3 regions of the Hyphomicrobium sp. 2TAF46 genome follow, and region 3 is predicted to be linked to each of the others. Evidence: predicted binding sites of a transcription regulator. Region 3 holds the regulator's gene; each other region holds the start of a gene.
What was found. Region 3 encodes PhoB, which activates phosphate uptake and scavenging genes when phosphate is short. Its sites were predicted from a motif close to TGTCATNNANCTGTCAT; they were not measured.
Positions count from the first base shown of each region.

Region 1: the regulator PhoB is predicted to act here: its motif matches at 3,530-3,546, upstream of AB4Z24_RS13270 (ceramide glucosyltransferase).
Region 2: the regulator PhoB is predicted to act here: its motif matches at 2,266-2,282, upstream of AB4Z24_RS21695 (STN domain-containing protein).

Region 1 is NZ_JBFRFO010000006.1:6,727-12,409, forward strand. Features, by position in the region: gene AB4Z24_RS13250 (UDP-glucose dehydrogenase family protein) at 1-822, opposite strand, end outside; gene AB4Z24_RS13255 (hypothetical protein) at 1,409-1,636, shown strand; gene AB4Z24_RS13260 (sulfate ABC transporter substrate-binding protein) at 2,015-3,019, shown strand; gene AB4Z24_RS13265 (hypothetical protein) at 3,179-3,442, shown strand; gene AB4Z24_RS13270 (ceramide glucosyltransferase) at 3,603-4,775, shown strand; gene AB4Z24_RS13275 (alkaline phosphatase family protein) at 4,792-5,683, opposite strand, start outside.
Region 2 is NZ_JBFRFO010000015.1:1,010-6,692, forward strand. Features, by position in the region: gene AB4Z24_RS21685 (FecR family protein) at 1-816, opposite strand, end outside; gene AB4Z24_RS21690 (RNA polymerase sigma factor) at 916-1,431, opposite strand; gene AB4Z24_RS21695 (STN domain-containing protein) at 1,434-2,135, opposite strand; gene AB4Z24_RS21700 (DUF4267 domain-containing protein) at 2,373-2,750, opposite strand; gene AB4Z24_RS21705 (TetR/AcrR family transcriptional regulator) at 2,876-3,469, shown strand; gene AB4Z24_RS21710 (hypothetical protein) at 4,528-4,983, shown strand; gene AB4Z24_RS21715 (hypothetical protein) at 5,118-5,683, shown strand, end outside.
Region 3 is NZ_JBFRFO010000002.1:533,264-538,946, forward strand. Features, by position in the region: gene pstS (phosphate ABC transporter substrate-binding protein PstS) at 1-141, shown strand, start outside; gene pstC (phosphate ABC transporter permease subunit PstC) at 227-1,219, shown strand; gene pstA (phosphate ABC transporter permease PstA) at 1,222-2,073, shown strand; gene pstB (phosphate ABC transporter ATP-binding protein PstB) at 2,070-2,855, shown strand; gene phoU (phosphate signaling complex protein PhoU) at 2,898-3,608, shown strand; gene phoB (phosphate regulon transcriptional regulator PhoB) at 3,646-4,353, shown strand; gene AB4Z24_RS06455 (zinc ABC transporter substrate-binding protein) at 4,378-5,343, opposite strand; gene AB4Z24_RS06460 (DUF1007 family protein) at 5,527-5,683, shown strand, end outside.

The DNA of each region.
Region 1 (5,683 bases), on a different contig from region 3:
CGTGCGGATGAGGGCTGATACATCCTTGGGGAAGCAAGAGCCACCATATCCCGGGCCCGGATGAAGAAACTTGTCGCCGATGCGCCGGTCCTTACCGATTGCAGAGGCAACCTCCTGAACGTCGGCGCCAACGCTCTCGCAAAGATCCGCGATCTCGTTGATGAAGCTGATCTTGAGGGCAAGAAAGGCGTTGGCCGCATATTTCGCGAGTTCCGCCGACTCCCGTTCGACGAACATCACGGGGGAGCCGCGGAGCGCCAGCGGCTTATAAAGACGTCCCATCACGTCGCGCGCCCGGTCGTCATCGGTGCCGACGAGAACGCGATCCGGATGGGTGAAATCCTGGATCGCCGATCCCTCCCGCAAAAACTCCGGATTGGAGCAGACGGCCACGTCAGCGTCCGGCCGCTTTGCTTTGAGGCGGCGCTCGATCTCGCGGCTGGTCCCGACGGGCACGGTCGATTTCGTTGTGACAACGGTAAATCCGTTGAAATGCGGGGCGGCTTCTTCGACGGCCGTGAAAACATAGGAAAGATCCGCGTATCCGTCGCCGCGCCGCATCGGCGTTCCGACCGCCAGAAACACGACGTCGGCATCCGCGACCGCAGGCCCGAGATTTTCCGTGAAAAGCAGGCGCCCGGCCTTGATGTTCCGTTCCATCAGGGCCTCGAGCCCGGGCTCGTAGATGGGGGAGCGGCCAGCCTTGAGATCGGCAAGGCGGTTGGGGTCCTTATCGACGCAGGTGACTGTCCAGCCGAAATCGGAAAAGCAGGCGGCTGAGACGAGCCCGACGTATCCCGCGCCGACCATACAGATCTTCATAACTTCAGGTCCCCCTTCCCCTGCCGAAACCGGCTGCAACTGACGAGGTGTAGCACCGGATCGATATGTGGGAAATTGCCACGCGGTTGTGACGCCCCCCGAAATACCCTGCTAATCGGCGAGCGGTCGGAAAAGATGGCGATTCTAGCCCTTTCCGATCAGATGACACATTTGTTGCGCCCGCCGGTCCCGCCGCGCCGGGCGGTTCGCTCGGCGGTTAGGCCCGATTCTATGGGGTTTTCAGCGAGCTTCCCGCCGTTGTCATAAGTATTGAAGTTCTTGTTATTTGACCCAGCGAGGGGATCAGGGCTTTGATGCATCTGTCGGCACGATGTTGTGCCGGCCGCGGTGATTTCGACAGCGACTTGCGCCGCGTCATCAAACGCTAAGCCCCACGGTTCTCGTGGGCTCCGCAATGGAGACCGCTATGAAAAGCTATGACCTCTGCTTCCTGTCCACATGTCGCGCGATGAAAGCCTCGATGTGTATGGCCGGCTGCTGTTGAGATCACGCAGCCCCGCTTCAGCCACTTCAATCGAAAAATCGCAACATAGAGGACGCTGGCAACCGCCGGCAGAGCAACGACATGTCCAAATCCTACGTCATCGAGGTCGGCGACGACCAAGCCGGACTTATCATCCGTGAAGAAGGAGAACGCGAATATCTCTTCCACGCGGCATTGAATGAATACAGTGCCCTCGAAGGAAGGCGCTTCGCAAATCCGCTTCTCGCCGAACGTGCGGCGATCGCTCATCAGGCAAGCCGGCGTCGCCGGCGCGTCTCCGCCCGCGCGCAGGAGGCATTTGCCCTATGAGCAGGTACATCAGCGAAGCCAAAAGTTCGCGTCTTGAACCAAAACGGGTCGCGGACACGCGAACGAAACAAGTTCCCTCCCGGCGCTTGACGTTGGTGGCCGATCGAGACTGGCATCCGGATCCGATTCCGTATCCGGCGCCGGTCGGGCCATCGCCAGACTTCTAGCGCACGAGCACGCAAGCCTATCTGCGCATCTCCATCCCTGGACCCGCCCGCACGCTGCGAGCGGGAACCTTGAGACCGGTGGCTGTTCATGGCCGCCGGTCTTTTTTTCCAAGGATGGCTGAAAAGCTTGTGACTTTTTGTTCGTTCTCCACTCCATACTGCTTTGAAATAAGCAATCGAAGTACTCTGAAATGTGAAAAGGGATCTGCATATGACTATGGGGCGAGTGGTATCGCGGCTTGGTTTGACGGCTGCTCTTTTGATGGCGGTAGCGCCTGGAGCTTTCGCGCAGACGAGCATTCTCAATGCGTCTTACGACGTGTCGCGAGAACTCTATAAAGACATCGATCCGGCATTCGCCGCGAGCTGGAAGAAGTCGTCGGGCAACGACATCGAAGTCAAGCAATCGCATGGCGGATCGACGAAGCAGGCGCAATCCGTGGCCGAGGGCCTCGAGGCTGACGTCGTCACGCTCAATCAACCGACGGATCTCGATTTTCTCGTGAGCAAAGGCGTGGTTTCGAGCGACTGGCGTACGAAATTTCCGCACGGCGCGTCGCCTTACACGACAACCACAGTCTTTCTGGTCCGCAAAGGCAATCCGAAGGCCATCGCCGATTGGGATGATCTCGTAAAGCCCGGCACTTCCGTCGTCATTCCCAACCCGAAGACATCCGGCAATGGGCGCTACACCTATCTCGCGGCATGGGGCTATGCCCACGACAAACTAGGTTCGGACGACAAGGCGCGCGACTTCGTCGGCAAGCTGTTCGCCAATGTGCCGGTATTCGATGGCGGCGGGCGCGGCGCTACGACGAGCTTCACGCAGCGCGCCATCGGCGACGTTCTGGTCACGTTCGAGAACGAAGCTGCGCTGATCAAGGCCGAGGTCGATGGCCAAAATTTCGATGTCGTCTATCCGTCAGTCAGCGTCGAAGCCGCGCCGCCCATCGCGATCGTCAATACGATTGTCGAGAAGCGTAAGACAGCCGATGTCGCCAAGGCCTACCTCAACTTCCTTTATTCTGATGACGCGCAGAAAATCATAGCCAAGCATCATTTCCGGCCGCGCAGCGAAGCTGTGCTCAAGGAAGCAAACTTGCCTGCCATCAAGACCTTTTCGGTCGAAGACAAAATCGGACCGTGGGCGACGGTGCAGAAGACACACTTCGCAGACGGCGGAATCTACGACCAGATTACCACCAAGAAGAACTGAACTTTCTCTGATCCTGATCAACAAGCCGCGACATTGCGCGCGGCTTGCTCCTCTCCCGGTTGCACTCCCTCGTCCTGGCGCCGATTGACTGATAAAAGCGCTACGAAGCGCGCGCTGTAGACCGGCGTCGCCTATAGGGATGAAACGGGAGCATAAGCTATGGGTGATCACTTTTGGCCGGCAATGTATCCGGGCCTGATCGTGGGAATTCTCTACGGCTTATCGCAGCGCGGAATATTCAATACCGCCGTCGCAGCCCTCGGTGGCCTCGTAGGAGCTGCCATCGCCTACGCAATTTTGCTCGCAGTTGATTTGAACGACGGCCTTCCGTCGGTGATCGGTCTAATAGCGGCAGCATTTCTCGGCGCTTATCTTTTTACCGGCATTGCGCAGCGGCTCGCCAACGCCCGCCCGAAAACGTGAGCGGTCTTATCCGCGCGCCGAGCGCTCTAAAAGTTTGACGTTCGTCTGGGCGCGGCATCTCTGCAGTTTTCCACCGTGTCACACAGGCGTCGCGCAACTGTCGTCGAAATTTCACTGAATCCTGGAATTCAGCGCCTGAACTATTGGCCGGGGAGGTGAGATGGCCGATTTCGTCATGACGGCGGCTCTGGTCTTCTGCTTGGTGGCAACGGCCACCCATCTCGTAACGATCGCATTGGCGTTATTCCGCGTTACTTCATCACGCTCTCCGCAGCGCGGATTGAACGTCGAACCTGTCAGCATCATCCGTCCGGTTTGCGGCCGCGATCATTTCGATGAGATGACGCTTCGCTCGACGTTCGAGCTTGGCGACGCCGGCCACGAAATCATATTTTGTGCGGCTCGCGAGGACGACCCCGCCGTGCCGTTCGTCAGAAAGTTGATCGCACAATATCCGCACGTCGAAGCGAAGCTGCTCATCGGCGACGAGAGGCCAACGAGCAATCCGAAGCTCAACAACATCGTCAAGGGCTGGGCAGCTGCACGGTTTCCGTGGATCGTCCTCGCTGACAACAATGTTCTGATGCCGAAGACCTATCTCGACGATCTCTTCCGCAGCTTCGAACCAAGTGTCGGCCTCGTCTGCTCTCCACCTGTGGGAAGCCGTCCGATCGGGTTCTGGGCCGAGCTCGAATGCGCCTTTCTCAACACCTATCAGGCGCGCTGGCAAAGCGCCGCCGACACGATCGGACTCGGGTTTGCCCAAGGCAAATCGATGCTCTGGCGCCGCGATATTCTCGACGACGCAGGCGGCATCGTAGCGCTCGGTGCGGAGATTGCCGAAGACGCAGCGGCGACAAAAATCGTCCGCTCTCATGGTCTCAACGTCCGCCTCGTCGACCGTCCATTTGAACAGCCATTGGGTCCAAGGTCCGTGGCGCAGGTATGGGCACGCCAAGTGCGCTGGGCGAGGTTGCGACGGGTAACGTTTCCGGTTTTCTACGCACCGGAAGTTTTGACCGGCTCGACTTTGCCGATTGCAGCCGGCGTCGCCGCGGCTTCGAGCTACGATCTGGATCCGCTCGTAGTATTGGCAGCCCTGCTTGCGATTTGGTTCGGCGCCGAGGCGCTCTTGGCGCGGGTGGCTGGCTGGCACCTGAAATGGCAGTCACCCTTCGCATGGATGCTGCGCGACGCCTTGCTCCCGCTCCTCTGGATCGAAGGCTGGGCGGGAGATACGTTCGTCTGGCGCGGTAACGATATGAGTGTCGCAAAGCCCGCCGCCAGTAGCACCCCGATTACCAATTCGGGGCATATAGCGGCGGGCCAGTGACCTGACCCGCGAAGCCTTATTTCGTCTCGGCTAAAGCGGCGTCCAGCGTAAGCCCAACCGTGCGTCCTTCGAAACCTGCCGCGTCGAAATATTTCGTCTCGCCCGCAACCTGGTAATTGAGGATCGTTCGCAGGCCCGATGACGACGGCGCGGAGACGAGCGTCTTGCGCTCCCAAGTCGGAACGGTGCCGTTCGTCAAAGCTTCAGTGAGCGCTCTGCCGACGAGCTTGCCATGGCTTTTTGGCATCAGACCGAGGATCGTCGCGATGGTCTGCCCGACGTCGGCGTTGCTGGCGGGCGCCTCGCTGACAAAACCCTTCTTGAACGAGGGACCGAACGCCGCCATGAAATTCGCCGTGTCCGCACGGCTGAAGCTTCCATGCATGCCCTGCCCCTGCTGCAGACCGGTATCGGCGACAACGACCGTGCAGAGTTCAGGTTTGGCGCATCCCGTTGAGAAGCTCTTGAAATTGACGACGATCGACGGTCGCGGCATGAGCGACGCACCTTGCAGATTGATCGCGGAAAGCGGTAGCGTCCCGGCGAACGTGCCCAAGTGATCGTCGACGAACAGTCCGCTGACATAGTCCTGCGCAAGCAGCGCATCGATCGACTTCTGCACCAGTTCGCGATCGCCGCTCGGAACATAGACGAGGTCCGAGCCACCATTCGCCGCAACGGCGACCTTGGGCGCGTTGGCATCTTCGCCAATCAAGCCGTCTGAGCTCTTCGGGTGATTGCCACTTTCGACTTTGGCATTTGCCGCTTCCGGATCGAAAAGCGGCAGGTTCAAAGCCGCGGCGAGATCGATCGCCAGAAATCCCGGAGGCAGCATGCCCTGAGGCACATCGGCGTAGCTCGCCCGCGCCGCGCCGCTCGTATCGCTTTGTTTTGAAATCGTCGAGAAG
Region 2 (5,683 bases), on a different contig from region 3:
GATGAGGGGCGTTCCACGGAATTCGACGATGCCGCGCTGCCATTCCGAAGCGATCTGCGGATCGACCGCGGCAATCTGGCTGAGGCCAGAACGATCGTAATGCACACGTTGTCCGGACTGCAGATCGGCCACGTTGGCACCTTGCGCGATCCGCACAGTGCCCTCGAAACAGGTCACGCTGACCGGCGAGCGCTCGCCGCTTGCCGTGTAGCGCACATCGAATCTTCCGGATTCGGTGATCGCTTTGCCGTTTGCCGCCAGCACTACGAGCGGTCGCGCAGCACGGGTCGATGTTGCGAATGATGCCTCGCCGGCAATCAGCTCGATGCGGTCTTCGACACCTTCCGCAGTTCGAATGGCCAAGCTCGTCTGCGTGTTCAGGCCGATTGTCACGTCGCCGGCGAAGGTCACACGGCGCTGCTCACCCGTGCCTGTGCGGAAATCCGAACTCAGCTCGGACAGGGACGGCCAAAGTCCCAGCGGCGGGTTGATTGCACCGTACACTGACGCAGCTGCCAGGGCCGCAACGCCGCCGCCCAGCACCGCGCGACGGCTTGTCTTTTTGCGGCGCTGCCCCAACGCGTCGAGCCTGGCAGCGAAGTTCTCATTCGAGTCGAGGAAGCTATAGTCCGCGGCGCCGGCCGTGTGCCAGAGACGCTTCACCTTAAGGAATGCCGCTTCATGCTGGAGATCGCGCGTGCGCCAAAGTTCAAGCGCGGCAGCGTCCTCGGGCGTCACGTCTCCGGACGTGAGCCTCTCGAGCCAGTCGATCGCTTCCCGCTCGACCGGGTCCAAATCGGTATGTGCCTTGCTCATCTCAATATCGCGCCCTTCGCTCGTTTCCCGCGAGGAGACAGACGACGACTGCAGGAATTCTCACCTCTAAGACGATTCTCGCCGGCCCGATGGACACGCTCACTCTTTCAATTCCTTGTAGCGCGCCAAGCAGTGTTCCAGGGCCAACCGGAGTTCTTTCGTCACGAGCTGCCGAGAGATCCCCAGCCGCTCCGCGATTTCCTGGCGGGGGATGTTGCCGATCCGCGCTGCGAGAAAGATTTCCCGCCGCCGCTCCGGAAGCTCGGCGACGATCGCCTTGAAGGCTGCAAGCTCCGAGCGTGCCAACACGATCTGCTCAGGTGTAGGAGCGGGATCGGGCAATTCGAGCAGGCTTTCGATCTCGACGGGCGATAGGCGTTGCCGCCGCTCGATCCGGTTGCGGTCCTCCGCAACGTTCATCGCAATCCTGAATAGATAGCTGTTCGGATTTTGCACGACACCGATCGATTCCGTCCGCGCCAGACGCAGCCATGTGTCCTGCATGGCGTCGCCGGCGAGATCGGCCGAGCCGAGACGTTGGGTCAAACGGGCCTTCAGGTCGTCATATCGATCAACAAACTGGCGGCGGATGATCGCAAGAGCGTTCTCGGTCATGACTAATCACAGCCCCGCACCACGTCAGGCCCTTGCGGCACGATCAAGATCAGGACCGGCTGCAAGAAGCCGACCGGCGGCGGTTCGTTGAACCGCGCGGTGCGCAAGGCGGAGTCAATCCGCTGGTCGGCGTCGAGGCTACCAGTGGACCCGACGCGCTGTGACCGTCGAACAGTCCCGTTCGATGTGATCCAGAGCACTGCGGTGAAGCGATAGCGTCCGGGACGCGCGCCGTGCGATCGGCAAAGGGCATCGGTAATGCCAGCCTGGATCAGTCCGTAGTAACGACGATGCGCTGGCGATCGCGCTTGCTGTGCAGCCTGCTGATCGGCTGGCGCCGGGAGCAGAACGAAGGTCGTCGCAGCGACAAACTCTGCATTGAGGCCGGTGCCGGATAGGAGCTTCTTGAGCGCCTCATTGGGCGGAAACACGCCCCGGACATCGCCGGAAACGCGGCCCGCAGCAAGGCTCGTGTCATAGACGGCATCGTGTCCGGTGGCATCGACATAGCGACTGAGCGCATCGCCGAGCGGCTGCGAGGGGATATTGAACTCGATCGGCGCGTTCGCCGACCTTGTCTGAGCCGCAGTAGGAAACGTCGCTGCAAACATGGCCGCGACAGACAAACCACATGCGCGGGATAAGGCGGCAACGATGAACTTGGCAAGATCTGGTTTGAAGTCGGCTACGGTCGCTCGAAACATCAACACTGTCCCCGCCCACGCAGATCAAGACAGGGTCCAGCCTCCAAGCGCCACGATCTGCCCGCCGCCGGCTCAAATTGTGCGCCAGCGCACGTCCCAAGCCGACGCTCTGGTTAGGTAGTGAGGCAACATTACGGTTTGACGACAGACGCCGCTGCCACGTCCCCTCCCTACACCGCGGCACGCGCGCGCATCATCGTATTCTATTGCTCATGCGTAAGGCGCGTGAGACGCAGTTCAGCCGCCCATGATCAGGGGAATAGCTGCGAGGAGCATCAACACTGTCGTGAAGCCATGGATGCCGAAGGCGCTCCTGGGCGAGCCTTTCGATGCGAGAACGAGGAGCATGTCGCCAGCGGGGATGATCGCGAGTGCCAGCAGGACGATGCCGACCACCCGGGGGCCGGCCCAAACCATGCAGGCCAGTACGGCCACTCCCGAAGCAATGTCTCGCACCCCTTTGAGGCGAAGCCACCAGGTGATGTTCTGGCCGTCTTCGGGAAGCGGCAGGCCAAAGGTGCGCGTCGCGGCCCTTGGGCTCAGCACATACTGAGCGCCGATCAGGATGATCGCGAGTGCCAGCAGCAGCGCCAGACCAATCGAAATCGAGTGCATTCGTGCCTCCATCCTTGCGATGACATATAATCTATCAGTGCTAGAATATTTAGAATAGCATTGCTAGATTATCAAGCCCTCCTATAATCCAGGAGGTCGGCCGTTCAAAGTCGGGAGATCAGGGATTGGGTATTGCCGAGCGGAAAGGTAGGGCACGGGCTGAGCGCGAGCAGAAAATTATCACGGTAGCACGCTTGATCGCGGAGCGCGAAGGATGGGATGCCGTCACAATCCGCCGTCTAGCTGAAGAAATCGAATATAGCCAGCCAGTCCTATATTCGCATTTCGAGAACAGGGATGCGATTGTTGCAGCAGTTGCTGTCGAGGGATTCAAGGAAATCACAGCAGCGCTTCAGGATGCGGCAAGCGGCTCGACCGATCGCGCCAAGGCGCTCGAGAACGCCGCCATGGCCTATCTCTCCTTCGCCCGGAAGCATCCGGCTCTCTATGATGCCATGTTCACCCTGCAAACGAGCTTACGATTCGCCGAACCGGAAACCGAGCTGGAACTAAAGGCCGCCTTCAAAGTGCTTGCGGCAGTCGTTGCACCGTTTTGCGTCAATGTAGCGGTTGTGGCCGAGACTTTTTGGGCAGCCCTTCATGGGCTCGCCGCGCTCGAGCGCTCAGGCCGAATTCGGCCCAACGTGCGGAGCGAACGTATCGCACTTGTTGTTCGGGCGATCGTGGCCTCGGGAAAGTGCACGTCTGCTCGCGGCTGATACTGAGGACCTCGCCTCGCACATAGCTCTTTGCAAGGCGCGAAGTGTCGGATTTCCCATAAACCTTTGAGCGGCCGACCTCTTTTGGGGGCGGCTCGAGCATCTCAAAAATATCTGTTTAGGGGATCAATTGACGCCCTAAAAGGGCGTCGACTCGATATTGGAGGAGCCTATAACGTATTGATTTTAAATGATTTTGACGAATTGTGGTGCCCCGTAGGGGAGCGGGGCCGGTCTTTAAAATCAATGTATTAGCGAAAGGTTGGACCCCAAAACGTCTCGGCCATTTCCATGGTGTTTTGTCTGATGTGTCCAACCGACGACGCTTTGAGTGCGGTCAGAGCCGCGGCTGTCCCCGAGCGAGCGGACCCCAACGGTCGCTTTGCCGAGGAAGCGGACATCCCACCATCGAACGCGTAAGGCGTCCTGGTACGTCAGCGCGACGCCCGCAATGCCTTCCAGAGCAGACGTTCGTCAAATGACGCGATAGGCCAATAACGGCCATCCCAGACAAGCTGGACTTACCCTTAAGATCGTCGGCTGCAATTCCAATTGCAGACGTCATCTGTATCTGCTGGTGTCGCGTCAGCAAACAGTTGAAGAGCGGACCTTCAGGCTAGGCCGTCGGCGGCGGCAATTGACTCGAAGCAGACCAGTCGCGGGGGAAAACGGACTTAACTGCTATCGAATGACGAGCGGTCATCGTCGATTTGGGCTGACGATTTGAAAGGTTGCGAGGCATCGTACTCGTCGATCACTCAACGGTGTGGCCGCGAGTTTAATCTCACCAACTTGAGGAAGCGGCGTAAGGGATCGATGCACGCAAATTGTTGCCGGATGCTTCTCAGCATGCGGTTAAGACGGCATTTGTATCCGCCACAACAAAGGGCAAGAGTAGCAGAACCGCAACGCTACTTCGCGAAATCGGCCGTGTTGTGAATCTTGTGAACAATTGGGGGCGGTCGCCTCGCTTTTTGTCCAAAACGGCGCCAGATGGATCGTCTGTCGGCTAATCCAGCAACTTCGACGGGCCTGTTAAAATTCGGGGAAGATTCTGAATGTTAGACGCTGCCGCCGATATTGATATCTTAGAGGTGTCAACTCCCGACTGCGTCGCAAACGATTTTGACGGCGAGATCGTGGCACTGAATTTGTCGAGCGGTGTCTACTGGAGTCTGCGCGATCTCGCGGCCGCACTGTGGCGGGATGTTACGTCAGGCCACAACCCGGTAGCGATCGCGGACCGCTTAGCTCAGATAGATTCAAATCTTGCTCATGAAAGCAATCTCGTCATTGCGAATCTTGTGAATGCTGGCCTGCTTCGCCGGTGCAGTTTGCGCCCGGTTGAACTCGAGGCGAGCGAGACGGTGGCACGTGCAGAGGCGGGGGAAATTGCCTTCTCGGTCGAGTCCTATGAGGACATGAAGGACCTGATCCTGGCAGATCCGGTGCACGATACCGAGGAGCACCTCGGCTGGCCCGTCGTACGCAACGACAATGGCGTCCGCGCATGATTGCGAGCGCCCTGTCCGGTGTCGCGCAATCTGATGAAAACCGGCCAAGCGCACAATAGCTTTTAGACGCGCTTGACTTGTTCACTGCGCGACACGCTAAACGCGCACATCAGGTCCGGGTCCGCGTAGCAGATATGTCCATCTGTCTCCACATGCCATCGGCCGCCATGGCCGATCTCTATGCGCGTCGGCTCGGTGGTGCGATCAAAACGAATACTGGGACCGATGATCTGCACTTCCACATGGGCGAGCCATCGTCCGTCGGTAGCCCAGGTGCGGCAAATTTTGCTTTTTACCAATCCCTGGGACCCGATTTCGAGCGGCTGGCGGGAGAGGCGAGCCTCGTCGGTATCGTCGGCCGAACAGACACGCACAACAATCCGACCGAGCCATGCACGCTTTTCAATCCGCGTACAGGCGTCGGCGTGCAGTGGGTCACTTCGCTGGCGCATCTGCCACCGTGGGATGCAGGTTCGCCCTTCCGTCTGCTAATCCACTGGGCAACCGCACAGCGCGGAATGCGCATGATGCACGCCAGCTCTCTCGTCTCACGGCAGCGGGCCATGCTGTTCGTCGGTGAGGGCGGCAGCGGCAAGTCGGGTACGACGCTCGCGGGCATCGCGTCGGGACTTCAGACCGTGGGCGATGATTATGTCGTGGTCACGGCCGATCCTGTACCTCGCGTTCATCGGGTGCATCA
Region 3 (5,683 bases):
TTCAACTGGGCCTACGCCAACGGCAGCAAAGAAGCCGAAGCACTTGACTACGTTCCCCTGCCCGACAGCGTCGTAGCTCTCGTCAAGAAGAGCTGGGAAGGCGTCGTCGGCGAGGACAACAAGCCGGTTTTCTCGAACTAATCACTGGATTACGGGAAGCGCCCCAGGCGGGCGCTTCCCGATTTGTTTATAAAGCGGCGGCATTTCTTTAGTCTGGAGCGATATCTTGGCCTTCCTTGCAGACGCTAACTCTCAGGCGACGGCTGCGGCGGCAGCTAGGCGCAAAGTTCTCGAAGGTCTTCGCACGACAGACGTTTTCTTTCGCGGCCTGACGGTTTCGTCCGCGTATTTCGTCCTCATTCTTCTTGGTGCGATCTTCGCCTCTCTCGTTATCGGCGGATACCTCGCATTCGCGACATTCGGCTTCAGCTTCCTCACGACCGAGGTCTGGAACCCCGTTACCGAGCAGTTCGGCGCCCTCGCCCCGATCTACGGAACGATCGTCACCTCTTTGATCGCAATGCTCGTCGCCGTGCCCATCAGCATCGGCATCGCCGTGTTCCTGACCGAGCTCTGCCCGATGGCGCTTCGCCGCCCGATCGGCATCGCGATCGAACTCCTCGCTGGCGTACCAAGCATCATCTACGGCATCTGGGGCTTGTTCTTCTTCGCACCCGTCATCCAGCGCTACGTCCAGCCGGAGCTGATCTCGGCGTTCCAGAACGTACCGATCCTTAATCAGCTGTTCGCCGGCCCGCCCTACGGCATCGGCATCCTGACGTCCGCCCTGATCCTGGCGATGATGGTTCTCCCGTTCATAACCGCCGTCTGCCGCGACGTCTTTGAAACGGTTCCTCCGGTCTTGAAGGAAGCGGCTTACGGCATGGGCTGGACGACGCGCGAAGTCGTGAGCAACGTCGTCATTCCTTACACCCGCGTCGGTATCATCGGCGGCGTCATGCTCGGCCTTGGCCGCGCGCTCGGCGAGACGATGGCGGTCACCTTCGTCATCGGTAACGCCCATCGAATCTCGGGATCCATCCTGGCGCCTGGAACGACCATCTCGGCGACCATCGCCAACGAATTCACCGAGGCCGTCGGCGACGTCTACACATCGTCGTTGATTGCGCTCGGCCTCATCCTCTTCTTCATCACGTTTATCGTCTTGGCACTCGCCCGCCTCATGTTGATGCGCATCGAGAAAAAGGCGGGAGCATAATCATGGCCTTGGACATCTCGAAATACCGCCGGCGCCGTCTCAGAAGCACCATCACAGTTGGACTGTGCTGGGCGGCCTCGGCTCTGGGCCTGGCCATTCTCGGCGTCATTCTGGCGACGCTGCTCTACAAGGGCCTCGCCGGACTCGGACCGAAAGTCTTCACCGAAATGACGCCGCCGCCCGGCAGCGACGGTGGCCTCCTCAATGCCATCGCCGGAAGTCTCGTCATGACGATCGCCGGCGTTATCGTCGGCACGCCAATCGGCATTCTCGCGGGCACATATCTCGCGGAATACGGCCGCTTCAGCAAAGTCTCGTCGGTGATCCGCTTCATCAACGACATTCTCTTGAGTGCGCCGTCGATCGTCACCGGCCTCTTCGTCTACGAGCTGCTCGTGCGTCCGATGGGTCACTTCTCGGCCATCGCCGGCGCCGCGGCCCTCGCCGTTCTCGTCATCCCGACGGTCGTCCGCACCACCGAAAACATGCTGCTGCTGGTGCCGAACCAGCTTCGCGAGGCATCCTCAGCGTTGGGACTTCCCCAATCGCTCGTCATCCGCAAGGTTGCCTACAAGGCGGCCCGCGCCGGTATGATCACAGGCGTGCTGCTGGCCGTCGCCCGCGTCAGCGGAGAAACGGCGCCACTACTTTTCACCGCGCTGAACAACCAGTTCTGGAGCACCAATCTCAACGCTCCAATGGCAAGTTTGCCGGTTGTGATCTTCCAGTACGCTCTCAGCCCCTATGAGGACTGGCAGCGTCTCGCTTGGACAGGCGCATTACTTATTACCGCAGCCGTGCTGACACTTAGCATCGCCGCACGTTGGTTAAGCTCTTCGAGGACGCAGCAATGAACTTGATGTCAAAAGACGTTGATACGGGGCTTACCGAAAAGATCACGGTCAGCAACCTGAAATTCTTCTACGGCTCGACTCTGGCCCTGAAGAACATCTCGTTGCCGCTCTATGAGCGGCAGGTCACTGCGTTCATCGGACCGTCCGGTTGCGGCAAGTCCACGCTGCTTCGCGTCCTGAACCGCATGTACGACCTCTACCCGAACCAGCGGGCCGAGGGCCAAGTGATGTTCGACGGCGAGAACGTCCTCGACATGAAGGATCTGAACCTCCTTCGCTCGCGCATCGGCATGGTCTTCCAGAAGCCGACGCCGTTCCCGATGACGATTTACGAAAACATCGCGTTCGGCATCCGCCTTTATGAGCGTCTCCCGAAATCGGAAATCGACGGCCGCGTCGAATCCGCTCTCGAGAAGGCCGCCCTCTGGAAGGAAGTCAAGGACAAGCTTCACAGCAGCGGCTTGAGCCTTTCCGGCGGACAGCAGCAGCGCCTGTGCATCGCACGCACCGTCGCAATCCGTCCTGAGGTCATCCTCTTCGACGAGCCGTGCTCGGCGCTCGACCCGATCTCGACCGCAAAGGTCGAAGAGTTGATCGACGAACTGAAGAACGAGTTCACGATCGCAATCGTCACTCACAACATGCAGCAGGCCGCCCGCGTTTCTCAGCGCACCGCGTTTATGTATCTCGGCGAACTTGTTGAATTTGGCGTCACCCAGAAGCTTTTCACAAACCCGTCGGACAAGCGGACCCAGGACTACATCACCGGCCGCTTCGGATAATGCGTGGCGTTGAGCCCAAATCGGATTTCAGGAATTGAGACCATGAACGAACATACCGTGAAATCGTATGAAGACGAGTTGAGACTTCTCGATCGCCGCATCGCGCAGATGGGCGGCTACGCTGAGAAGCTTCTCGTGCAGGCCATGGATGCGCTCGAGCGCCGCGATCCGAAACTCGCCGAAAAGGCCGTTTCGGACGACGTGATGGTCGATCAGCTCGAGCGTGAGCTGCAGGAACAGGTCATCGTGATGATCGCGCGCCGCCAACCGCTGGCCAACGATCTCCGTCACATCATGACCGTCATCAAGATCGCAGCCGATCTCGAGCGCATCGGCGACCTGGCGAAGAACATCGCCAAGCGCGCTCTCGCGATCGCCAACGAACCCTATCCGAAGCCGCTGATGACCGGCATGCGCCACATGACGGAAATGGTGCAGACCCAGCTCCGCGACGTCCTCGATGCGCTGACCGCGCTCGATGCCGAGAAGGCGATGCAGGTCTGGCGCGACGATCAGCAGGTCGACGCGATGTACAATTCGCTGTTCCGCGAACTGCTGACGTACATGATGGAAGATCCGCGCAACATTGGCATCTGCACGCACTTCCTGTTCGGCGCCAAGAACATCGAGCGCATCGGCGACCACACGACCAACATCGCCGAGAACGTCTACTACCTCGTTCACGGCGTACCCATCGCCGACGATCGGCCGAAGGGCGACAAGACGTCGTCGACGTTGATCACGCCGCGTTAATGACGAAGACCTTGTGAAGGAACACTGACGAAAAGCCATGCCAGCCAAGATCATCGTCGTCGAAGACGAAGCTCCACTCGCAGAACTTCTGAAATACAATCTTCAGTCCGAAGGCTATGACGTCGTGCAAGCCTCGGACGGAGAGGAAGCGGAGCTTCTTCTTTCGGAGCAAAGTTTCGATCTTGCGATACTCGACTGGATGATCCCAAAGATCTCCGGGATCGAGTTGTGCCGCCGTCTTCGCAATCGCACCGAGACGCAAAGCCTGCCCATCATTCTGTTGACCGCGCGCGGTGAAGAAACCGACCGCGTGCGGGGGCTGACGACCGGCGCCGACGATTACGTGACGAAGCCCTTCTCGGTTCAGGAGTTGATGGCAAGGATCAAGGCTCTGCTTCGGCGCGCGGCGCCCGAGCGGATGAGCGATATCCTCGTCTCCGGCGAGATCACCATGGATCGCGGCGCCCACAAGGTGACTCGCGGCCCGCGCGAAGTGCGTCTCGGCCCGACCGAATACCGGATGCTGGAAGTCTTCATGGAAAGCCCGCGCCGCGTTCTGTCGCGCAGCCAGCTGCTCGATCGCGTCTGGGGCCAGTCCTCCGAGGTCGACGAGCGGACAGTGGACGTTCACATCGGCCGCCTCAGAAAATCGCTGATCCGGGGCAACGAAAGCGATCCGATCCGCACGGTCCGCGGTGCCGGATACGTGTTCGACGGACGCGAGGCCGAAGCGCCGGCCCAGTAAGGGCCCGCGCCGGCATCGAACGGCTCAGCTCTGCCCGTTCAGACAGTCCGAAATACTGTGGGCGACGCCGCGCATCAGATCGAAGTAGAGGCCTGGCCCAGGGTTAAGCGTTTGCCCCTCGGCATCGATCGTTCCCGAACGCGCGTTCGTTCCTTCGGTGACTGCGTCCACGAGCTTCGGCTGGAAATTCGGCTCGACGAAAACACAAATGGCGCCGAGCGACGATAGCTTGTGACGAACCTCCGTCAGCCGCTTGGCGCTCGGCGGCACGTCAGGACTGACAGTGATCGAGCCCGCAGCCTTCTGCCCGAAGTGATCCTCAAAATACTGCGTCGCGTCGTGAAAGACGATGAACGGCTTTCCTTTTGAGTCCTTGAGCTCCGCCGTCAGTTGGCTATCGAGCGTGTCGAGATCGGCGATAAGCGCGGTCGTGTTGGCTTTGAACTTGTCGACATATTCCGGATAGCGCGCCTCGAGCGTTTTCGCGACGTCGGCGGCAATAGCCTTGGCGTTCTGCGGATCGAGCCAGATGTGCCCGTCCTTGCCATCTTCGTCGTGGTCGTCGTGATCACCCGCTGCGCCACTCGCTTCTTCATGCTCATGCTCGTGTTCATGCTTCTCGAAGGCGCCGCCCTGACGCTGATCGAGAAGCTTCACGCCGTCCGCACCCGCGAGCGTCAGCACCGTCACGTTCGCAGGCAACGACGCCACGATTTTCCGCGTGAATGGCTCGAGCTGGTCGGACACACGAACGAAGACTTCAGCATCGTGAATGGCCCGGGCCGTCGAAGGCTTCAGCGTGAACGTATGCGGCGAGGCCGAACCCTCGACCACGAGCTGCGGCACACCGACGCCGTCCATGATCCGGCTGACGAGGGAATGAATGGGCTTGATCGTAACAACGACCTTCGGCGTCTCCGCTGCAGCCGCCGCGGAGATTTTCGCCACCACGAGAAAAGCCCCGAAATATCCCGCTAGCCTGCCGATCATGCTCAATTCCCCCAAAATTTGAAGCGTATAATATAACAACCAATGGAGAACATTCGCAAGGGGATGCGCAAATCTCTTAGACCATGTAGCCGATAGAGCGTCGCAATCTCGCCGGTTCGATATGCGTCCGTTAGGGTCGACCGGCGATTCGACCGGCATCAGAGCAAAAGGGTTGAGCGGCGCGTGCTCGAATTTAACAAGTCCTATCGCCTTGCGGCTTTCATTTTCGTTGCCGTATTGGCCACGATTGTTCCGGTCTCTGCGCACCCGCACATGTGGGTGACGTACGTATTGACCGTCGATTACGACAAAGGCTCCGTAACCGGCGTCGACCACGTAT